DNA from 3 places in the Neobacillus sp. S1115 genome. Region 3 is predicted to be linked to each of the others. Evidence: riboswitches for the same ligand, from Rfam matches in the RefSeq annotation. Region 3 holds a riboswitch; each other region holds the start of a gene.
The links. Region 3 has a riboswitch for cyclic di-GMP ahead of flgB (flagellar basal body rod protein FlgB). Riboswitches for the same ligand answer to the same signal wherever they lie in the genome.
Positions count from the first base shown of each region.

Region 1: linked by a shared signal. The riboswitch ahead of ACZ5B7_RS06115 (anti-repressor SinI family protein) and the one ahead of flgB (flagellar basal body rod protein FlgB) in region 3 are both predicted to bind cyclic di-GMP.
Region 2: linked by a shared signal. The riboswitch ahead of ACZ5B7_RS28700 (kinetochore Spc7 family protein) and the one ahead of flgB (flagellar basal body rod protein FlgB) in region 3 are both predicted to bind cyclic di-GMP.

Region 1 is NZ_AP038275.1:1,252,259-1,260,285, reverse strand. It holds gene ACZ5B7_RS06135 (YtxH domain-containing protein) at 1-120, opposite strand, end outside; gene ACZ5B7_RS06130 (DUF1128 domain-containing protein) at 300-524, shown strand; gene map (type I methionyl aminopeptidase) at 559-1,308, opposite strand; gene ACZ5B7_RS06120 (helix-turn-helix domain-containing protein) at 1,580-1,906, shown strand; gene ACZ5B7_RS06115 (anti-repressor SinI family protein) at 1,939-2,112, opposite strand; cyclic di-GMP riboswitch class I at 2,145-2,237, opposite strand; gene ACZ5B7_RS06110 (hypothetical protein) at 2,619-2,744, shown strand; gene ACZ5B7_RS06105 (DnaJ family domain-containing protein) at 2,784-3,158, opposite strand; gene ACZ5B7_RS06100 (hypothetical protein) at 3,292-3,492, shown strand; gene hutH (histidine ammonia-lyase) at 3,529-5,046, opposite strand; gene ACZ5B7_RS06090 (DNA topoisomerase III) at 5,353-7,542, opposite strand; gene ACZ5B7_RS06085 (MDR family MFS transporter) at 7,732-8,027, shown strand, end outside.
Region 2 is NZ_AP038275.1:5,885,204-5,893,230, reverse strand. It holds gene ACZ5B7_RS28705 (cadherin domain-containing protein) at 1-1,618, shown strand, start outside; cyclic di-GMP riboswitch class I at 1,802-1,888, shown strand; gene ACZ5B7_RS28700 (kinetochore Spc7 family protein) at 1,949-2,641, shown strand; gene ACZ5B7_RS28695 (HD-GYP domain-containing protein) at 2,730-3,641, shown strand; gene ACZ5B7_RS28690 (quinone oxidoreductase family protein) at 3,966-4,946, shown strand; gene ACZ5B7_RS28685 (VanW family protein) at 5,008-5,892, opposite strand; gene ACZ5B7_RS28680 (phytoene desaturase family protein) at 6,158-7,453, shown strand; gene ACZ5B7_RS28675 (RNA polymerase sigma-70 factor) at 7,444-8,027, shown strand, end outside.
Region 3 is NZ_AP038275.1:5,512,257-5,520,283, reverse strand. It holds gene fliM (flagellar motor switch protein FliM) at 1-728, shown strand, start outside; gene fliN (flagellar motor switch protein FliN) at 730-1,101, shown strand; gene fliD (flagellar filament capping protein FliD) at 1,356-2,909, shown strand; gene ACZ5B7_RS27090 (hypothetical protein) at 2,913-3,266, shown strand; gene fliS (flagellar export chaperone FliS) at 3,281-3,661, shown strand; cyclic di-GMP riboswitch class I at 3,781-3,868, shown strand; gene flgB (flagellar basal body rod protein FlgB) at 3,973-4,362, shown strand; gene flgC (flagellar basal body rod protein FlgC) at 4,373-4,819, shown strand; gene fliE (flagellar hook-basal body complex protein FliE) at 4,833-5,132, shown strand; gene fliF (flagellar basal-body MS-ring/collar protein FliF) at 5,279-6,892, shown strand; gene fliG (flagellar motor switch protein FliG) at 6,894-7,892, shown strand; gene ACZ5B7_RS27055 (FliH/SctL family protein) at 7,882-8,027, shown strand, end outside.

The sequences.
Region 1 (8,027 bases), 2.0 Mb from region 3:
TCCGGAAACTCTGCCCACGTGTTCTTTCATAATTCGCCGGGTTTGTTTATCGAACATACTGACCGCTCCGCCAGCAATGGCTCCAATGAGCATTCCCTGCCAAAATTTATTCTTTGTCATCTTAACCTCTCCTTGCTTAATCATAAAAATGAATGAAAATTATTCCAATGATTTTTCCTATCATTTATTTTGCTTTATCTAGAGAGGGTATGCAAGTCTGACCCTAATTTTTCTATGTTGACATCATTCAGTGAACATGAAAAGATGGACATATGAATTCCGAAAGGGTGACCGCGAAAATGGATTTATCGTTGAAGTCGGTAGAAAATGTTGAATATATGATTGAGCAAATTAAAGAGAAGTTAAAGGTTTTGAATCTAGGCGCAATTAAACCTTCCCATTTTGATGAGGAAATGTATGAAGAGTTGAAAGAGATTTATGAAATGGTAATGAAAAAGAATTCCTTCAGCCCTAATGAAATGCAGGCTCTAGTTGAAGAATTGGGAAACTTGCGTAAAAAATAAAAACAGACCTCGAATGAGATCTGTTTTTTATTTTTTAATCTTGATCAGTTAAAATGATCGGGCCATCTTTGGTGATGGCGATTGTGTGCTCATATTGGGCGGAATAGGTGCTATCGACGGTCCTTGCTGTCCATCCGTTTGAATCCATTTTGGTGAATAATAATCCGATATTCACCATTGGCTCAATCGTAAATACCATTCCCTCTTTAATTCTTGGGCCTTTACCTGGCAAACCGTAATGCGGTACATCCGGCTTTTCATGAATCACTGCTCCAATCCCATGTCCGATAAAGTCGCGGACAACCGAGAGTCCTTCACTTTCCACATAAGTCTGAATGGCATGACCAATATCGCCAATCCGGTTGCCTGGAACCGCTTGTTCAATTCCCTTGTACAAGGCTTCCTTTGTGACTTTTAACAAATGCTTAGTCTCTTCGGAAACCTCGCCAACTGCGTAAGACCATGCTGAATCAGCCAAGGCTCCGTTGTAATTAACAACCATATCAATCGTGACGATGTCCCCTTCCTGCAATGGTTCTTTGCGCGGGAAGCCATGGCAGATTTCATCGTTAATACTTGCGCATGTTGCGTATTCGTAGCCCTTATAACCTTTTTGTTCCGGAGTGGCATTATGCTTTTTTAAAAATCCCTCTACAAACTGGTCAATTTCCCAAGTGGTAATCCCTGGCATCATCATTTTTGCAATTTCTTTGTGACAGGCAGCGAGGATTTCCCCTGCCTTTTTCATTGCTTCGATTTCTCGTTGTGACTTTAAGACAATCATGTAATGTTCCCCTGCCTTTTTGAATAAATTCTTTTGTCTGGAGACCTATTTGTGCGAATGCTGGTATATAAAAAACGATTACTATATGACATTTTTGGCAACACTTTAATATTAACGCTAACGGACTTATTTTTCAAAACTACTTTCTCAATGTAAAAATTAATTATGCAAATTTCGATAATTTGCCATATTCCTTTGTTCTTAATATGGTACTCTCAAATTCTTTTTGATAGAATGATGTTATAAATTATTTTTAGGTGTGTGAGAATCCATGATAGGTGACCGCGTAAAGAAATTCCGCCAAGAGAAGAAGATGTCACTTTCTGAACTAGCAGAGCAGGCAGGTGTTGCAAAATCCTATTTAAGCTCGCTTGAGAGAAACCTTCAAAAAAATCCGTCCATACAGTTTCTTGAAAAGATTGCCGGTGTATTAAACATTCCGGTTGAGCATTTAATACATGAGCAGATTGACAAGACGGCATTGGACAATGATTGGATGAATTTAGTAAAGGAAGCCATGACCTCCGGTGTTTCAAAAGATCAATTCCGCGAGTTCTTGGAATTCAATAAATGGCGGAACAATCAAAGCAACAGCTAATATGAGCAAAAATAAAGCACCCTACAGAATGCTTAATTCTTGTAGGATGCTTTTTGCTTTTGATATGTATGAAACTGTTCAGATTTGTTGTTACCGCTAAGGAAATTTCTTATTTCCTCTACCGACAATCCAATTTTCTTAGCTTCCATAATTAGTGTCAACCAATCTCTGTCAATCTTCTCCATCTGCTCTATCCCCATCTTCATTTTAACAACCCCCTAAAATACTTACCCGTATTTCAGGCAGCCCGGCCATCATAGCTTCTCTCTATTTCCACCGTAGATCCTCGGCTTTGCGTCCCTGACTTTCACCAGGTTTGCCTTTTCTGAAATTTCCTATTTATTATTAGTCCTTAAATTCTAGGCCTAAATTCACATTATTATTTAGTAAGTTCATTATATCTAGTCCTTTTTTAACATAGTGTTAGTTTTTGTCAGCGTTTTTCATATTCTGAACCTCCTTGTTAGACAAATTTAGTCAAGTTTCCGCAACTTTTCCTTCAATTTCCATCCCTTTAAAGCGGAATATAAAAATAATAGAGCATTTGAAGTCGAATATTCTCCTAATTTGTGGGAAGAAAATTTTTCCTTCTTTATTTTTGGCTCTGATTTTATGACGAAAACATTTGTCTAATTTGTGACGATTAGCATATAATATTAACAACATAATAATATACAGAATATTGTTAATATTCAAATAGAGGTGATAGGCTTTGACCATTATTCATGTGTTAAACTTTTCAATCCCCATTGCTTTTATGGTATTTGCGGGTTATTTCTTAGACCGCATGTGCAAGCCTGCCAAATTAGAAGAAAAAGCTGGTGAAGAGGAATTGTAAAAATTCTCTCCTCGCCAGCTTTTTTTGGCTAATCAGAATTTATTTAAACCGTTTTTCTACCTTTTGTTCGTAATTTTTAAAAATGGACGAATTTGTTTTCGCCCCTCGTTTTGACATCAATTGATTAAAGCGAAGAAGCTTTTCATTTAACTTTTTTTGCAAATCTTCCTTCTTACCGCTGTCGTCACATTTTTTGATGAGATCCTCGATGGTCATCATCTCTTTGCGTAAATGGTTTTCTTCTTCTGAAAAGCCTGCATTTTTCATGATTTTGTAAGCCATGCGCAGTTCTTCTGGAATACCTGATAAATCTTCAAGCTTCAGCGGTTTTCCATATCCAGGAAGATTTTCAAATTCCCCATCTTTGTATGCTTTTTTAATCCGATCTTCTGAGACAATATGAAACATATCCATGTTATTGCCCTCCTTTTTTAGCATACTCACTAGATTTATTATAACAAAGGTCCATTTTGGTTGAAAAATAAATCGGTAATGATTTCAGCTTTATTGGGGCATGCTACAAGCGATAACGAAAGGAGTGTTAGACTTGGCACGTGGAGAACATTTTAATCATAAAAACAAAAACCATCCGGGTGAATTCCCAAAGAACACCATGACCGCGAGTCATGCTGAGCAGGCAATTGGTGATGAAGAATTTATTGTCACCCAGGAGGCCTTTAAAAATAGAATTGAGGAAGAGGACACGCGGCAGGATACCGCCCGCCTGCTTCCTGAGCAGACAGAGTAAAAGGCGTGAAGAGTTTTCACGCCTTTTTACTCTGTTTTATTTTTCGAAGCTTAATTTCTTCATAAACTGAGAAAATTCCACAGTTTTCAGCCATTCTGCCAGTCTTTCGATATCCTTCGAGAAGATGCGGTCCTGCTTAATGGATGCCACCTGCTCCCGGCCTTTTTCATAGAAGTTCTTCGTATGGGTCGCCATTTTCTCTACACCGCGATATTCGACGGCCTGCATGGCGCAAATCATCTCAATCGCAAGGACCCTGCGAGTGTTTTGGATGATTTGATGTGCATGCCTTGATGCTATCGTCCCCATGCTGACATGATCCTCTTGGTTTGCCGATGATGGAATGGAATCCACACTAGCTGGATGTGCCAAAGTTTTATTTTCTGAAACAAGTGCAGCCGCTGCATACTGCATAATCATTGCCCCTGATTGCAGGCCTGGCTGCGGGCTTAAAAACGGCGGCAGATCGCTTAATTGCGGATTAACTAACCGTTCCACACGACGTTCCGAAATATTAGCAAGCTCTGCTACTGCGATTTTCATAAAGTCCATTGCAAAAGCAATTGGCTGCCCGTGGAAGTTTCCACCGGAAATGACCTTTTCTCCATCATCAAAAATTAGTGGATTGTCAGTCGCCGCGTTCATTTCGATTTCCAGCTTTTCTTTTACATAATCAAGCGCTTGCCAGGAAGCTCCTTGAACCTGCGGGATGCAGCGAAGAGAATAAGCATCCTGAACCCTCAGTTCTCCCTGCATCGTTGTTAATAAGCTGTCACTCAAATAGCGGCGAATTCTTGCTGCTGTATCAATCTGCTGCTGGTAGCCTCTGGCCACTTGAACCTCTTCTGCAAAAGCATCGAGAATTCCATTTAACCCTTCAATCGTCATGGAAGCAATCAGTTCGCTCTCAAAAGCAAGCTGCTCTGCTTCTAGGTATCCGACGACCCCCATAGCTGTCATGGCTTGCGTTCCGTTAATGAGAGCAAGACCTTCTTTAGCCTCAAGTGTTAGTGGGAAAAGACCTTCCTGCTGAAGTGCAATGCCTGCTTCCACACGCTCGCCTTTATAGAATACTTCGCCTTCACCTACAACAACTAATGCCAAATGGGATAATGGCGCCAAATCCCCGCTAGCCCCTAGTGAACCCTGCTGCGGAATAACCGGAATAATGTCTTTGTTAGCCAGCTCAATCAGTCTTTCAATGACTACCGGACGAATGCCTGAGTAACCTTTTAACAGGGCATTGGCACGAAGTACGACCATTGCTTTTGACACCACTTCTGGGAATGGCTCCCCGACTCCACAGGCATGCGAGCGGATTAAATTCAACTGCAGATCCTGCACATGTTCTTTATCGATAAGTACATCGCTGAACTTTCCAAACCCGGTATTGATTCCATAAACCACTCTACGCTCAGAAACAATTCGTTCCACCGCTTCCCTGCTTTTGGCTGCTGCCTCCATGCTTTGTTCCGAAGCGCCAACCTTTTGGCCGCGGTACAATACTTCCTTCATTTGCTCCAATGTTAGACTGTTACCTGTTAATGTGATCATTTCTCTCCACTCCTCTATTACTTTAGTAAGATAAAGAAAGAGGCTGGATTCCATTTCTGATTAGATTTGGAATCCAGCCTCTTTAATAAACGTTATAAAATTTTGAACGGTTCTTCGGCGCTGCCTCATGATTTTCCACCCATTCTAAAAATTATTATTAGTTTGATAATATTTTATGTGACAGATACCTTGCCTGTCAACAAAATTTTCTGAATTTTAGCACATTATCACTTTAGCAGGATAATGAATGAAAGAGGCTATTCATAAAGAAATTCAATCTTCATGAATAGCCCCATAAGTATGGTGTTAATCAAACTTCAACCCTTTTAACGCGTCAGCCAACGCACTATTCAAAGGTCCTTCATCTTTGTCCTGGTTCTTTAAATATTTTTGTACTGTCCGTTTATCCACTTTTCCGACGGATTCTTTTTTCCGGCGTTCCTGGAAAACAGAAAGTTTCTCACGATATCCACATTTACATGCGAAGATTTGGCCCTCACCCTCGCCACGCAGCTCAAGTTTTTTATGGCATTGTGGACAGCGCGCGTTTGTAACACGTGAGACATTTTTACGATGCCCACATTCCCGATCTTGGCAAACGAGCATTTTTCCCTTTTTGCCATTCACTTCAAGCATTGGTTTTCCACAGTCAGGACAATTTTTTGTAGAAATATTATCGTGCTTATATTTTTTATTACTTGCTTTAATTTCAGCCACGATTTCTTTCGTGTAGTTTTTCATTTGGCTGATAAACACTTCTTTTTTCAACTTGCCATGCGCAATTTGATCAAGCTTTTGTTCCCACTCCGCTGTTAAAGCAGGGGATTTTAGCTCTTCCGGCACTAAATCCAGCAATTGCCGGCCTTTGGAAGTAATATGAATGTCTTTGCCTCGTTTTTCGATTAAGAACGAGTTGAATAGCTTTTCAATAATGTCGGCTCGTGTTGCAACAGTTCCCAGTCCACCCGTAGATTTTAATGTTTCTGCGAGGTGTTTATTGGTTGTTTCCATGTACTTTACAGGGTTTTCCATTGCCGAAAGTAATGTCGCCTCATTAAATCGAGCTGGCGGATTTGTTTGTCCAGCCGTTTGGGCGATCAGTTTCACAATTAATGTATCGCCTTTTTCGATGCGAGGTAAAATCTGTTCTTTCAAATCATCTGACGCATCGTCATCTTCAAAGCGATTATTGTAAACTTCTTTCCAGCCACTTGAAATAATCGTTTTTCCACGAGCCACGAAGTTCTCATCACCGATTTTGGCTCGCAGCGTTAACTGCTCGTACTCGAATGCCGGGAATAATACCGCTAAGAAACGTTTGACGACTAAATCATAAATTTTACGCTCTTTATCTGTGAAGGCTGAGAAGTTTACATAGCTTTCTGTTGGTATTATCGCATGATGGTCTGATACTTTGCTGTCATCAACAAAAGCTTTAGAAGCTTTAATAGGCTTACTTAAGACCTTATTAGCTAATGGACGATATTCACCTATTGCACATGCTTTCAACCGTTCAGGGAGTGTTCCGACAATGTCAGAAGAAATGTAGCGCGAATCAGTACGAGGATACGTTAAAACTTTATGCTGCTCGTACAGCTTTTGCATAATGTTTAACGTTTCCTTAGCAGAGTAGCCAAAGATTTTATTCGCATCGCGCTGCAATTCTGTTAAGTCATAAAGACCCGGAGAAAAAGATTTCTTAGGCTTTTTCTCAATTTCCGTTACAATAGCGTTTTGTCTGCCAAGCTTTTTGACAATGGCCTCAATTTTTTCTTTATCGAAGCTTCGGCTGTTTCCTTTTGAATCCTGCCAAGTCAGCTTTAGTTGGTTGGATGTTTGGGCTTCAATGCCGTAATAGGATTGCGCTCTGAAGTTTTTGATTTCGTCCTCACGTGCTGCAATTATCGCAACAGTAGGTGTTTGTACACGTCCGCAGTTTAGTTGGGCATTGAACCTAGTCGTTAAAGCACGTGTTGCATTCAGCCCAATATACCAGTCAGCTTCTGAACGTGCGACAGCTGAAGCATATAAATTGTCATAAGACTTGCCAGGCTTCAAGTTTGCAAAACCATCTTTAATCGCTTTATCAGTAACAGATGAGATCCATAGACGTTTAATAGGTTTATTGACTTTTACTTTATCAATAATCCAACGTGCAACTAATTCTCCCTCTCTCCCTGCATCCGTGGCCACGACTATTTCGTTGACATCATTCCTAGTCAGTTGACTCTTAACGGCATTAAATTGTTTCCCGGTCTGCCTAATGACTGTTAACTTCATACGTTCAGGCAGCATTGGCAGGTCTTCTAATTTCCATGTTTTATATTTCACATCATAATCTTCTGGGTCAGCAAGCGTGACAAGGTGTCCTAGTGCCCAGGTAACGATATATTTCTCGCCTTCTAGATACCCATTTCCTTTTTTATTACAATGAAGCACACGTGCAATATCACGTGCGACAGAAGGTTTTTCAGCAATTACAACACTTTTTGCCATTTTTAAAACATCCTTTCAAATTACAGTAAGTTAAATATAGCATACGTCTCTAATGGATTCAGTAATTCCGAAACTTCAACTACATTATTGTTAAACAATGATAGGAAAGCTGTCTCTTTTTTTCTTGTATTCCCTTCCACTTGAATAGTATGATAAATTGGCACGATTTTTGGAAATGGAGATTTTTTAATGCGGATTAGAGATTGGGATACGAATTTAAAGGTTCGCCTGTTCGGTGAGGCGGCCATGAATATTACTTATTGGATGTTCTTTCCGTTTCTGTCGATATATTTTGCAGAGGAATTCGGCAAGAGCAAAGCTGGTTTGTTATTGGTTTTTTCACAACTATTTGCGGTGGCGGCCAACCTGTTGGGCGGCTACTGTGCCGACCGATTTGGGCGGAAACGAATGATGGTTCTCTCTGCCATCGGGCAAGGGTTTTCCTTTTTAGCTTTTTCAGCAGCAAGTTCTCCCTGGTTTCAGTC
Region 2 (8,027 bases), 370 kb from region 3:
TGATGGTGCACATACAGCGGAGACAAGCATAACAGTCAACCTAACGAATTTGAATGATAATATTCCTGCATTAAACGACGAGATATTCACTATTGATGAAAATTCGACAAACGGAGCAACTGCTGGTATCGTTCGCGGAACGGATGCTGATGGAGATCAGCTGCATTACAGTATCGTAACAGGAAATAATGCAGGAGCGTTCGCAATGGATGCGTCTACTGGAAAAATAACAGTGGCAGACAGCAGCCAGCTGGATTATGAAAAAGTCCAAAGTTTTACATTAAAGGTACAGGTCAGTGATGGAACACATGAAGCAACCTCAGACGTGAAGATCAACTTAACGAATCTGAATGATAATCCACCAGTTTCAGCGGATGCGGATTTTACAATTGATGAAAAGTCCGCAAACGGATTAAGTATAGGTACCATTACGGCAAGTGATGCTGATGGAGATGCTGCCTTGTATTCGATTGCATCCGGAAATGACAAAGGAATCTTTGTAGTGAATGAAGCGACTGGCGAAATCACGTTAGCAAAGGCTTCTCTTTTAGATGCGGCAGCAAAAGCTGTGCACACACTGACGATTTATGTGAACGATGGGAAGTATACTGCCGTTCAAACGGTTACAGTCCATATTCTTTCAAGTGATACCACCCTTAGCCAATTAACAAGCAGCAAAGGCAACCTAGATCCTGCATTTAAACCGGAGACGACTCGATATTCTATGATGGTCGGGGAAAGTGTGAAGACGATTAATCTAACTCCGGCTACAGCAAATGCGAATGCAACAGTAAAAATTAATGGGAAACAAGTGACGAGCGGTCAAGCAAGTGATGATATCGCCTTGAACGCCGGGAAAAACACGATTGCAATTGAAGTAACGGCTCAAAATGGTCAAAAAGCAGTCTATACTGTTACGGTGACTCGTTTGCAGAAGGTTGTCCCTGCCGTTACTGCAAAAAATGGGATAACAGGAACTGTATCAGATGATCAAGTCAACCTGGTTGATGATAATGGAGCACTCGTTGTAGAGTTAAAGCAGAATCTCGATGAGATAAATACCATTAAATTTACAGGTGAGCAACTAGAAACATTAATCAATAGACATGCAGTGATCAATATTTTGAAAAATGATGTCCAACTCTCAATCCCAGCTGCTAACTTTGCTAAAGGGGAAGACCTTACGTTTAGTTTGGAGAAACTAGACAAAAATCCAGCGCAGCTTCCTTCATCTAATTTGGCGGTGAGTGCTGTTTATGATTTCACGATTAAAAGGGGAGATCAAATTATCAGCCAGTTTGATCATGAAATAGAACTTGCCTATCCAACTGATGGCGTTGATCATCCTGAAGAATTGAAGGTTTACTATTGGAACACAGGTAAGAAGGCATGGGAATTAGTAGGCGGAGTATATGAAAATGGTATGATTAAGGCCATGACTAATCACTTTAGCACCTATGCCGTCTTCCATCCTAATGACCTAGCAGTTAAAAAGAAAGAATCAGATTTACCGAATACTTCAACCAATATGTATAACTGGCTGTTTGCTGGTATTCTTTTCATTCTGCTCGGAGGAGCACTATTCATGGTGCAGCGATTAAGACAAAGAAATAACTAATTTAAAAGGCTGAATTTCAAAGGGAAAAGATTCTTCCAACCTTTGAATTCAGCTTTTTTTTAACATCCTAAGTAATCATGATTTTACAATAAAGGTAAATATAATTAACAAAAATGCAAAATATTACAAAAATAGACATAGATTTAGGTAGTTAGTCCCTGTATAATAATGGTAGACATTCCATAAGAATCATAGCAACCTACCTAAAAGGATAAGACGCAAAGCTATAGGGACTAAAATTGAAACCAACTATGCTAGGAGGTTGACAAATTTTTCATAGGTCTTTTTGGGTGTTTATATTGGAAGAAAAGGGTTGAGAGGAGTAATATAATGAAAAAAGTTTTCTTGATACTATTTTCAGTTGCCATATTCTTAGGAGTAGGATCGCCTGCTTTTGCAGCTGAAAGTGATGATGTTCAAAATGCAATCAAATTAATTGAAAAGACAAACAAAGATATCGATGAAGAAATTGAAAAAGCAGTAAAAAAGGCTGATAAGTTACAAGCTGATTATCTTCTTGATGTTCGTAAAATTGAAGAGGGAGATCAAGTAATCAAATTAAAAAATGAAAAAGAAAAAGTTGTGTCTGACTTAGCAGCAGCTCAAAACGATACGAAAAAACAAGAGGAACTAAACAAAAAGTTAACGGAAATATCTGCAAAAATTGAAAATGAACAAGCAAAAATTAATAGTAAAATTAATGAAATCAATCAGGATATAATGGAAGCGACCCTTCAGCTGGTAACAGTAGACAATAAGGATTCAAAAAAGATAGAAGAAAAGATTAGTAAACTAAATGATAAGTTAAATAAAAGATCTGAAAAGTATCAAGAAAAAACAGAAAAGTTTACGAGCGACCTTCAAAAAACCATTACTGATATTTATGATAAAACGCTTAATATGTCAGCAGAAACAATAAAAAAGGCTGCTGAAAAGGGTGTTCAAGCTGAATGCAGCTGGAAGCTAGTCCGTTTTGCTGATAAGTGGGTATGGATTGATCCTATTAGAATAGTCGGCTGCTAAATTTATTTCACATTTCTGAAAAATATATAGTAAAATAAAAACGAGTTCGAACCTGAGCTCGTTTTTATTCGTATTAAGGCGGGATACCATGGAAGGATTTATGATTGGCAAAAAAGGAACTTTTGTCGAAAAAGTAGATTTCGAAAATAATGGAGTATTTAGTTTGTTAACTCGAGGGGATGGAGTTGAAATTATCCACCAAGGGATAGAAGAAGGAAGAATGTTCTATATTTATCCCAGCGAGAACGCTAATGCTCTGGAGTTTTATTATCTATTATCAGGCCAAGTTGTTTGTGAACTTGATAATCAAAAGTTAACATTAGGTCCTGAAGATTATTTTTCCGCAAGAGGTCTTAAAAATCCAATCCACTTTACCGCCCTTTCGAAAGTAACCTTATTATGCGTGTTTACGGAACAAACCTTTGTTCATATAAGTAAGGACATATCCTCTCTTATGGAAATTACGAAACAAGTAGAATTAAAAGATAGATATACTCATAAGCATAGTGATCGAGTGGCAAAGTATTCTGTGAAAATAGCTAAAAAATTAAAACTAAGTAAAGAACAATTGGAGAATTTAACTGTGGCTGCTGTGCTTCATGACATTGGTAAAATTCATGTGCCAATTGAGATTTTAAATAAACCAGGAAGATTAACGGATGAAGAATTTGAGATTATAAAAAAGCACCCTATAGATGGAGCAACAATGATAAAAAACTCTTATTATCAGGAGTTGGCTCCAATTATTGAACAGCATCATGAAAGGCTAAATGGCAGTGGCTACCCTTATGGATTAAGCGGAGATGAGATTCTTTTGGAAGCAAGAATTATCGCAGTGAGCGATACATTCGATGCAATGACAGAAGATCGTGCTTATAGGAAAGCATCTAAAGAACAAATTGCAATAGATGAACTTAAGAGACTGGCTGGCTCTCATTATGATACAGAAGTGGTGTGGGCCTTCGAACAAATATTAAAAGAAGAAGGACGAATTGACTAATCTTTTGAAAAACGGGGGTAGAGCCCCGCTCAAAGTTGAAAAAGCGCGAAGGAGGGGGCGGTTTACTTGTGATGAAACAAGAAAACCGCCTCCATGTCTTGGTGCTAATCCGAATCCTCTTCAGAGGTTTTCACCCATCCGCCATTGTTTACGGCCATACTGAGACAAGTTCTTTTTAAGTAGTAGATATACCGACCTATTTATGCTAACAATAAAAGAAAGTGATTTTAAAAATGAACTGGTTCGTAATTATAGAGATAACAATATAGTTTTAATTATATTGTCTCACGTTAGTATGACCGCCTTTCTAAATTAACCCTAGAGATGAGGTATTTATATATGAAAGCACTTGTTTTTAATACATTTGGAGGTCCGGAAGTCCTGGAATATTGCGAAGTAAAGGATCCTGTCATCGGTCCGGATGAAATTCTTGTAAGAATGAATGCAATTGGCCTAAACTTTGCAGATATTTATAGAAGGAAAGGAAATTATCATCTGGCCGGGGAGCCTCCCTATATTTTAGGTTATGAAGGTGCCGGAATGGTAGAAAAAGTAGGAGCAGCGGTGCAAGGCATAAGCTCGGGAGACCGTATTGCATTTGCTGATGTTCCATTTGCCAATGCAGAGCTAGTAGCTGTTCCATATGAAAAATTGATACCTCTGCCAGAATCAGTTTCATTTAAGGAGGCTGCCTCTATACTCCTTCAAGGGCTGACTGCACATTATCTTACAAGGGACAGCTATGCTGTAAAAAATAATGATGTTGTCTTAGTACACGCAGCAGCCGGAGGTGTCGGGCAGCTTCTTGTTCAAATTGTAAAGCTTCTTGGTGGTAAGGTAATAGGCTTAACATCTTCCAAGGAAAAAGTAGAAGCGGCAAAAAAAGTGGGAGCGGATTTGGTTCTTCAGTACAGGGATGACTGGAAGCAGAAAGTTCTGGAAGAAACGAACGGCAAAGGGGTGGATGTTGTTTATGAATCAATAGGCTCAACACTCATGGACAGTTTTGCTGTTACGCGCATCGGTGGTACAGTTGTATTTTATGGGATGGCAGGCGGAGATCCGGCCCCAGTTGATCCCCGTATGTTGATGGATACCTCAAAAACTCTAACGGGGGGAGATCTTTGGAATGTTCTCACTTCTAGGGAAGAAAGAGTGACACGATCAAAAGAGCTGTTTAGATGGATAGAAGAAGGAAAAGTAAAAGTATCGGAGCCAACAACTTTTGCGTTAAGAGATGGACAAGAAGCTCACCGATATCTAGAAAGCCGAAAAAGTACGGGTAAAATTTTATTACTGCCATGAAAACCCAATCCCTTTGATGAAAACGCAAATTCCCCAAAGTTTTTCTTTACTTTGGGGGATGCTACCGACCAGGAAGGTATGGAACCTCCTTAGGTGTATATGTGATGACATCAGAAGAATAGATATCAATTTGTAATTTGTGTTTTAACGCTTCTGCATGAATGAGTATAGGTTGGTTGTATTCATTTTTAAAGATGAAATCAGGCCCGTTCCAACTGACGGTGGCATCCCGCTCTGGTGGAACGTAGGTAACCTCTTTACTGTGTGAATAACGCTTAACGACTTTTAAACCTGCATTATCCACTGCATTAAAAAGGGTAGAGGATACTTGACAAATTCCACCGCCCAGGTCTTCTGTATATTCCCCTTTCACGATGACAGTGGCAGGAAGATATCCTTTTCCTGCGGACCTTTCACCAACCACTTTATTAAAGGAAAATGTTTCACCTGGAAAAAGTACATAATTATTAATGGCATTTGCAGCAAGATAAATGTTATTGTTTCTTTCTTTGTTATTGGAACTGAAGAATGTAACATATTCCCCAATTTTTTTTGCTCTTATATTTTCAAGTAATTCACTGTCGACCATTGGAAAAGTGGTTTGTAAAGGGACATCGAATTCAGATGAAGTATTGTTAAAATAATAAGAAAAAATTTTTTCTGTAAAAACTTCGCGGTTTAAATGGTAACCGACTTGTTCCGGAATAATATTCCCATTAATATCTATCATTGCGTTTTTAGGGTTTTTCGAAACCTGCCGATCGATTTCGTCCATGAATTTTTGAAATTTTTCTGAATCGATAATGGCTAAGAATGGCAAGTGTATCGCAAAATTAGTACCGTTAACAACTGAGATTGGATGACCGTTGTGAGTGATCACTAAATTTCCTGGCATCGTCACTTGTTGAGATAACATTATTAGCCCAAGCATCCAACTGAAATTCATATGTTTAAACCTCCCTACTATCATTATGAGTTGAAATCTCTAATTCATGTACTGGGAGCTCTACTTTCATTACCTTCCTTTCTGGAAAGGAATCCTTTTGCAGCCAAGATTGTTAGGAATTGTGTTAACTTTTGTAGTTCAAATACAAACGCGAATCAAGGTCAGAATAGGTATTGTAGTGACCTTCAAAAAGGTTTTGCTTGTTTTTGTCACAAAATCACTCGCTCACTCGTTATGTTTGTAAACATCGAAAAGGGTGATTACATTGACAAAATATGATGTTGCGATTGTAGGCGGTGGAATTGCGGGTTTAACTGCCGCGATTTATGCAGCAAAGGCAGGAAAGAAAACGATCGTTTTGGAACAAAGCAAACGGTTGGGAGGCAGGGCCATTACCAATAAAAAACAGGGTGTCTATTTTAATTTAGGCGGTCATGCCTTGTATAATGGGGAGGCATATAAGACATTTCGTCAACTCGGATTGCAATTGGAGGGGAGCTCACCTTCTGTTGATGCATATGGATTATGGAAAAATCAATTATTAACCATGCCAACGAATATTTCATCCCTCGTTCAAAGTCCGCTTCTAAGTTGGGGAGGAAAACTCGAATTTGCAAAATGGTTTATAAAATTTGGGAAAATGGATACGAGAATCTGGAATCAAATTAGCATCCGGGATTGGATTGAAACTGAAATACAGGACCCGATGCTGCGCAACCTGTTCTATTCACTGCTTCGAACAACGACTTATACTGCTGCACTTGATTTACATCCGGCCGGACCGGCTTTAAAGCATATGCAACATGCATTGCTTGGTGTATTCTATCTGGATAAAGGTTGGGGGTCTCTCGTAGATGAGCTTCATGAGCACGCTGTCCAGTTGGGAGTAAAAGTAGTAACCAATTGTAAAGTGGCTTTAATCGAACATCATGAGCAAAAAGTCCGCTCCATTTTATGTGCCGATGGCAGTAAAATAGAAGCAACCAATGTTATTTTGACTACACCCCCAGCTATTTCTTACAACCTGGTCCCTCATGCAGAACAAACGGCACTCGATACGTGGAAAAAGCAAGCAATCGCTGTTACCGGCGCCTGTCTAGATGTTGGCTTACGCCAGCTGCCCAATCCTAAACACCAATTTATCTATGGCGTAGATCAACCCATTTTATATTCCAATCATTCACGTGACGGAAAACCACGTCCAGCCATCCTAAGCGACGATGAAATACAAGTAGTTTCGCTTTTCAAATATCAGGGCCCGCAAACGGACCCGGAACAGGATGAAAGAGAGTTAGAGCAGGTGTTAGATCTTGCTCAGCCCGGTTGGCGAAATCACGTGGTTGCCCGGCAGTATCTGCCCAAAATGACGGTGGTTCATGATTTTCCTCATCTGAATCGAATCGAAAATCCAGGTCCCACAGTACCTGAAATTGAAGGGTTCTATGTCGCCGGTGATTGGGCATCGCATGGGGAGCTGCTCGTAGACGCATCTGTGGCCAGTGCGAAACGTGCTGTTTCACAGCTATTGGACGTCAGAAAGGATACCGAAATATGTGTGTAGAAAGCCTGTATCAAGCCTATCAACCTCTGCTTTTTTCTTTGGCCTATCGCATGTCGGGAAGCGTTATGGATTCGGAGGATATTGTGCAAGAAGCATTTATTGCCTTTAATCAGCTCCCTAACCGCGAAACGATTGAAAACAAAAAAGCCTATCTTTGCAAGATTGTCACCAATCGATGTCTTGATTTAATCCGGTCATCCGCAAAGACACGCGAGGTGTATGTCGGACCTTGGCTGCCGGAACCGTTGCTTGAAAAAGAGAACTCGGCAACCGACCCTTCACAAGCCTTTTTACAACAAGAGTCTATCTCCACAGCCTATTTGCTATTGCTGCAGCAGCTCAACGCCAACGAACGGGCCGTCTTTTTGCTTCGCGAGGCTTTTCATTACTCCTATGAGGAAATCGCAGAAATTCTCGATAAAAGCAGTGCGAACTGTCGGCAAATTTTCCACCGCGCCAAGAAAAGTATGAACTTTACCCCTGACCAACAGCCATCCGTTACGATTTTGGAATCAAAAATAAAAGAGTTTGTCCACAGCTTCATAAATGGAGACATTACGCAAATATTGGAGCT
Region 3 (8,027 bases):
TGCTTTACGAGGAATTCATCAAGGAACTGCCGGCTTATACAATTTTAAACGTTTTTGAAACGTCCGAAAAAGGCCGCATGATTATGGAATTAAAGCCGCAAATGGCTTATGCCATCCTCAATCGTTTGCTCGGCGGCAGGGAGCTTTCGCCAGCCTCCGATGATAAAACAACGTTAACGCAAATTGAGAATAAAATTCTTCATAAGCTGTTCGAGGGCTTTGTAGAGAATTTACGGAAATCGTGGAAGGATCTCATGAACGTCGATTTGAAGGTGTTTGAGATTGAAACGAATCCCCAGTTTTTACAGGTCGCGATCCCGAATGAAACCGTGATTGTGATTGCCTTTACGATCAAAATCGGCGATGTGACGGAAAAAATGCACATTTGCATTCCGTATATCATTTTGGAGCCGTTTTTGCCAAAGCTATCATCCTATCAATTGTTCTCGACCCGAAGCCACGCCAAAAGCACGCAGGAATCCAAGCTGTTAAAGTCCAAAATTGAAGAACTGGAAATCCCGTTAAGCGTCGAACTGGGGCGCTCGAAGATTTCGATTGAAGAGTTTTTATCGTTAAACGTCGGGGATGTCATCCAGTTGAATCAGTTGTATGATGAACCGTTAAAGGCGAAGGTGGGAAAAGAAGTGAAATTCTTTGTCAAACCGGGTGTGAAGAAGACACGGCTGGCAGCCGAAATCGAAACTGTTTTAGAAAAAGAGGGAAAATAAGATGAGTAACGAGGAGAAAATTTCAAGAGAAGAATTGGAAGCTCTATTAGGCGATACCGAAAAGGAAACGAAGCCGTTTATTTTTCAAGACTTGCCGGATGAACCGCAAAAGCGGGAAACGGACGACTCCGTTAATTTGGATTTGCTCATGGATATTTCGTTGGAGCTGGTTGTGGAGCTGGGCCGGACGAAAAAGAAAATTAACGAAATTCTCGAACTCACACAAGGCTCCATTATCGAACTGGACCGTGTCTCCGGCGAGCCGGTCGATGTCCTGATCAACGGAAAAATTGTCGCCAAAGGCGAAGTGGTCGTCATCGACGACTATTTTGGGATTAGAATCACGGAAATTTTAAATAAAACAATCAATTGACCTGAAGAAAGGCTGAAGCGGCCTTTCTTTTTTCTTTATTATAAAAATTTATCTACGAATTTTTTATCTTTATCTACGAATTTTTAAATATATCTACAAATTTTCAAATATATCTACGAATTTCCGAGTTTATCTGCAAATTTATTAAATCCGCCCTACACGCTCCCAATTTTTCAAAAAGAACTAAACGTTCCCCAAAAACCTGCCGTTATTTTTATTAAGAGCAAAGAAATGATGGTACGGAGGATTTTTAAATGATTTCAAATGATTTTCGCTTATCGGGTCTGGCGTCGGGGATGGATACTGAGGCGCTTGTGACCAAATTAATGAACGCGGAAAAAATCCCCTTAAACAAGGTAATTCAAAATAAGACGATGACGGAATGGAAAATGGATGCGTACCGCGATGTGAATACCAAATTTCTCGATTTGCGGTCTTCGATGGAAGCGCTCAGGCTCGAATCCACTTTTCAAAAAAGCAAGCTGTCGTCCTCGGATGCCGCCAAGGTCGATGCTTCTCTTACAGGTACCCCAAGCAGAAGTGAATACGTGATTTCCTCTGCCAAACTCTATCAGCCGGGTACGCCCTCCTCTGTCAAATTCGCACAGGCAGGAGTAGCCAATGATAAAGCCGAACTAGGATCGGGGTTTAGTTTTTCCCTGAACAATGAATCTATCAGCCTTACTGCACAGGATACAATCCAAAGCTCGATTGCAAAAATCAATGCTTTATCCACCAAAACAGGGGTGACGGCCACTTATTCCAGCGGCGATAACGCGATTATTTTCACCTCAAAGGATGACCAGACGGGTATCAGTATTGCCAATGTATCCAACAGCTCAAACCAGCTTAAGATTGCAGCGGGTACGGTGGGCAGCCAGCAGAATGACTTCCCAGCAGGAAACGCCAGCGGGGCCGTCGGTACCTCACCAGTCTCATCAACACCCGGCGAGGTCACCATTAACGGAACGACCATCACAATCAAAAGCAACCAATTTACCTACGACGGCATCCAGTTTAACCTAAAAACCGAACTGCCGGCCGGAAGCAATGTCACTGTTACGAAGAAACCGGACGTTGATGCAATTTTTGACAGTATCCAAGGCTTTGTTGACAAATACAACGAAACAATCAAAACCCTTCACGACAAATTGGGCGAAAAGCGCTATAAAGACTATACCCCTTTGTTAGATGACCAGAAGAAGGATATGAAGGACAAAGAAATCGAGCTGTGGGAGGAAAAAGCAAAGAGCGGCCTACTATCAAATGACCAGATGATTGCCTCCGCTCTCGACAAAATGCGGTCCATCCTCTATTCCAAAGTCAGTGACAAAGACCCTGCCATAATGAACAGTGACTTCGATACGCTGGCGGAAATCGGCATCACCTCAAGTACTAACTACCGGGATAATGGCAAGCTCGTCATCGATGAAACGAAATTGAAAGCGGCACTGGAAAATAATCTAGACCAAGTTGCTCAGCTTTTTTCAAAGAAATACGATATGGGGACTTCCACCAACAACACGGTGAACAATGCCGAAGAGTTTCAAAACAGCGGGGTCGCCTGGAGGTTGTATGACCAGCTGAACGAAACGATGAAGGACATAACGAAGACGGCCGGTTATTCGAGTGACACTTACCTTTCAAAGGCGTTAAAGCGGCTGGATGAGCAAATTGATTCTTGGGAGAAACGCCTGCAGACAAAGGAAAGCTATTACTGGAAGCAGTTCACTGCGATGGAGCAGGCCATCCAGAAATCGAATACGCAAAGCAGCTGGCTGATGCAGCAAATGGGTGGTGGAATGTAATCGATGGAGAAACAAAAAGAGCAGTTTTTAAAAGATTACTATCAGCTGACAAGCAATCTACTAGAAACGAATGAAGTAGAACTTATTGAACAGCTGCTCCAAGAACGGGACCAGTGCATTGAGAAAGTAAACGAGCTAGATCAACGTAACGGTGCCATCCTCATGAGCGAAGCCATCAAGGAAGAGCTCCGGCGCATTCACCCGTTAGAACGAAAGCTTCAGGAAAAATTAACAGGGGCCAAGCAAACGATTCTTGCGGCGATTGGCTCTCTACAAAAAGAGAAAACGATCAAACAGCAGTACGGGGAACCAACTGCGGCAGCGGTAAGCGGAATTTTTTACGACAAGCGAAAATAAGGGAAAGGTGTGAGATGATGGCTCTGAATAATGCCTATCAATCCTACGAAAATAATCAAGTACTATATGCGAAAAAAGAAGAGCTGCCCCTTTTGTTATATACCGGGGCGATTAAATTTATCCTTCAGGCCAGAATGGCAATGGAGAAAAAAGACTGGCAAAGGGCTAATGACCGAATCCAGCGGGCTCAAAAAATTGTCACTGAATTAATGGTTACCCTGAATATGGATATCGAAATCTCAAAATCTTTTATAGTACTTTATGATTACATGAAGGAAAAGTTAATAGAGGCGAATATCAAAAAGGACGAGCAGCTGTTAATCGAAGTGGAAAAAATGTTAACAGAACTGCAGGATACCTGGAAAGAAGCGCTGAAAATAGTACGGCCTGCTTAACTAATTTTAGTTAAGTAGGCCTTTTTAATTAATTTTGTTGTCAACTGACTAAAACCATTGTATTATTATTTTTGTAGGAAAAATTCGACAATATAATTTTCCAAAAATCGACAAATACAATCCGATAATAGCAAACCTGGGGAAACCCAGCGACGCAAAGCTATAGGGGCTAAGGATCCGAAGGGATTACGCCAGCCAGTTGCCGAAGAGACTCATAGTTTACCCTATTAGACTATTCTTCGGAATGGTCTTTTTTATGTCCTAAAAATAAAAATTTAAGTATTCTGAATTTTTGATAGGAGTGATGATCCATGTCGATGCTTCAAAATATTAATCTCGTCCAACGTGCTTTAGATGCCTCTGTGTTAAGACATAATGCCATTTCCAACAATATCGCCAATGTGAACACCCCAAACTATAAACCCCAAAAAGTTATTTTTGAAGACATTTTAAAACAAGAGCTTTCCGGTGCTGGCTTTGATGGGAAGAGAACGAATATCAAGCATATTCCAATCGGCCTATCTGCTTCGAGCCAGCCTTTGATTACCCAGGAACCTACTGTGATGCAAAATAGCGGCAATGGGGTGGATATGGATAGTGAGATGACGGAGTTGACGAAAAACTCGATTTGGTACCAAACATTATCATATCAGATAAGCGAAGAATTCAATTTACTCAAAACAGCGATTAAGAGCAGGTAGGTGATTCATAATGTCGATGTTCCAACCCTTAAATATTAGTTCTTCAGCCCTAACCGCCCAGCGGTTAAAAATGGATACAATCTCCTCTAATATTGCCAATGCGACGACCACCCGGGGCCAATTGGTGGATGGGGTCTGGATGCCTTACCGGCGGAAGATGGTTGAGGTGCAAGCGAATGGGACGGGAGGAACCCCGTTCAGCCAATTCTTGCAAAATGAAATGAATTCAAATGGGGTCAAGGTCACAAGAATCGTAGAAGACAAGACTCCGTTTCGGCCGGTTTATGACCCGACCCATCCCGATGCCAATAATGAAGGCTACGTGATGATGCCAAACGTGGACATTACAAAAGAAATGGTCGACCTGATGACAGCCTCCCGTACTTATGAAGCGAACATCACAGCCTTTAATGTCGGAAAAAGTATGTCGCTGAAAGCTTTAGATATTGGCAGATAAGGAGTGTTAAAAAATGAGAATTGATCAGCTGTTTCCGGCGCAAGCATCGATCGTTGGAAAAACTCAAAATGCACGGCCCGCTTCCGTGTCAGGCACCTCCTTTTCGAACTCGTTAAGCGAGGCCTTACAGAAAGCAAATGAAACAATTGTCCAATCGGAAAACATGTCCGAAAAAATAGCCACAGGTGAAATAAAAAATATCCATGACGTCACCATAGCTGCACAAAAAGCACAAATCGCCCTGCAACTGACAACCCAAGTAAGGGACAAAGTAGTCGAAGCCTACCAAGAAATCATGAGAATGCAAGTTTAGGGCAAAGTGAAGCATGGGGACGGTTCTTGTGCATCACTTTTCAGAAGCAAAGGGACGGTTCTTGTGCATCACCTTATCAGGAAGTCATGTGAAGAATGCAGGTTTTAAAGGTGCAGCCGATTCTTGGCTAGCATAGCGGAGGGCTTATGAATCAGAAATTTAATGATTTCAAGGAAAAACTCTCGCAGTTTTGGAAAAACGCGAGCAAGAAAAATAAAACATTATATATCGGGACGTTTATTTTACTAGTGGCCCTGCTCAGCTTTGGTATTTTTTATTTTTCCAAGCCCAGCCTTGTTCCTTTGTATGCCAATAGTTTGAGTCAAAAAGAAATTGGCGAGATTAAGGCCGTCTTGGAAAAGCAGGGGGTTACGGACATAGAAGTGACCAACAATGGCACGCAAATTCTCGTTCCGAAAGAGCAATCTGCAGATCTGATCGTCAACTTGGCGGCAGAAGGGTTTCCAAAAAGCGGTCCGATTAGTTTTTCAGAACAGACCAAGGATTTGAAATTCGGCGTCACCGATCGCGAACTTGATGCCATCGAGAGAGAGGTCATTCAAGGGCAGCTGGCCAATTTGATGACGAAAATCAACGGCGTCAAAAATGCGGAGGTCATGATTACTCTTCCGAAGGACAGCGTGTTTATTCGGCCGGAGGAAGAAGGGAAAGCCAGTGCATCAATTATTGTTGACCTCGAGCCCGGCTATCAATTGGAGAAACAGCAGATTAAAGCTCTATACCATTTGGCATCCAAGAGCATTCCGAATCTGCCTGAAGAAAACATCGTCATCACCGATGAAAATGGCCAGCTTCTTTCCTTGCCGCAGTCGGGCGATAATGCCTTTGCCGGGGTGGATAGCTATGAAAGCCAACGGGAGATTAAGCAAAAGGTAGAGGCGGACATTCAACGCAGCATCCAGCAGATGCTCGGCACGATGCTCGGACAGGATAAAGTGCTGGTCCAGACCTTTGTGAAGATGAACTTCGACCAGGTGAAGACGCAGCAAAACTTAGTCGAACCGCTCCCGAATTCCGATAAGGGAATGGCCGTCAGTGTTGAAGAGGTCACGAAATCCTACAGCGGCGAGGGGGCCGTTCCGAGCGGTGTAGACGGCGCCGGTGAAGGCGATGTGCCTGCCTATGCGGCTGAAGGCAGCGGCGGAAAAAATGACTACCAGGAAAAAGTTAATCGCGTCAATTATGAATTCAACCGGATTACAAAGGAAATGGTCGAAAGCCCGTATACGATTGACGATTTGACCATTAACGTCGGTGTGGAACCGCCGAATCCGAAAAATCCGGCATCCTTAACAGCTGATACGCAGGATAATATCCGAAATATTATTGCCAACGTAGTACACACAGCGATAAAGGACAATAAAGGGCTAACAGATGCCGATATTAACAACCGCATCACCGTATTCCCAAGAGAATTTGCTGGTAAAAAGGATTTGACGCCTGCCAAGACGGATTTAAGTCAAAAGGAAACTTATATGAATTATATCTGGATTGGAGCAGCAGCATTAGGTCTCCTTTTGGTCGGTGGTTTAATTCTTGCCGCCCTGCTTAGAAGGAGAAAGAAAGAGGACATGGAGTCAGCCTCAGAATTTTTAGAAATGAAAAAGCTGACCGAATTTGAGCCTATCATTAACAAAAAGGAATCAGTGCAAAACGAATTAAATCAATTGGCTGGTAAAAATCCGGATGAATTTGTCGACCTGTTACGGTACTGGTTAAAGGAAGAAAAGGAGGGATAACATGCGGAAGTTAACGGGAATTCAAAAAGTTGCGATTCTTTTGGTTGCTTTGGGGAAAGAGGGGTCTTCAGCGATTTTGAAACAGCTGAAGGAAGACGAAGTGGAATTGATTACAAAGGAGATTGCCCATCTTCAATGGATCGATGCCAAGGTGAAGGAAGATGTGCTCAGAGAATTTTACCAAATGGCATCTGAGCGGAAGGTCGTTTCGACAGGCGGTGAGCACTTTGCCAAGGATGTGCTCGCACTCTCCTTTGGCGAAGAAAAGGCGAAGGAGATGTTGAACCGCTCCTCCGAAAAGAATCGAAAGAAGCCTTTTTACTTTGCGCAAAAGGCGGAGCCAGTTCAAATCCTCAACCTTTTGCAATATGAAAATTCCCAAACCATCGCACTCGTTCTTTCTTATTTGGAGCCGAAAAAGGCCTCAGCGATTCTGTCTTCTTTTTCACCGGAAAAGCAGGCGGAAATCGCCACAAAAATTGCTTTGATGGACACAGTTTCGCCTGAAGTGGTCAGGCAGGTCGAGGAAGTGCTGCAGGAAAAACTGTCGACGACGACTTCGCAGGATTATTCAGTTAACAACGGGATTGACAATATTGTCAATATCCTGACCGGGGTGGACCGAAGCACGGAAAAGCATATTTTAGAATCGTTGAGCAGGCAAAATGTGGGTCTCGCCGAAGAAATCAAAGGCAAAATGTTCGTCTTTGAAGATATCGCCTTACTCGACAATCATTCGATTCAACGGATTTTACGGGATGTGGACGGTGAAGACTTATACTTGGCATTGAAAATTGCCAGCGAAGACCTCAAAGAAGCTATTTTTAAAAATATCTCCAAACGACGTGCCGAGGCGCTCGAGGAACAAAGCCAATTCGACCGTCCTGTCCGCTTAAAGGAAGCGGAGGAAGCGCAGGGACGGATTGTCCGCATTATTCGCAGGCTCGAAGAAGAAGGCTCCATCATCATAGAGCGAGGGGTGGAGGAAATTGTCATCTAATCTTTTTAAAGCTACATTCATCTCGCCGGTCATTGAAACGAAATACTTATCTTTACATAAAGGGAAGGATTCTTATTTTCCACATTCGGACCAAAGCGCCGAGGAGCTTTTGCAAGAAGCTGAACAGCAGGCGGC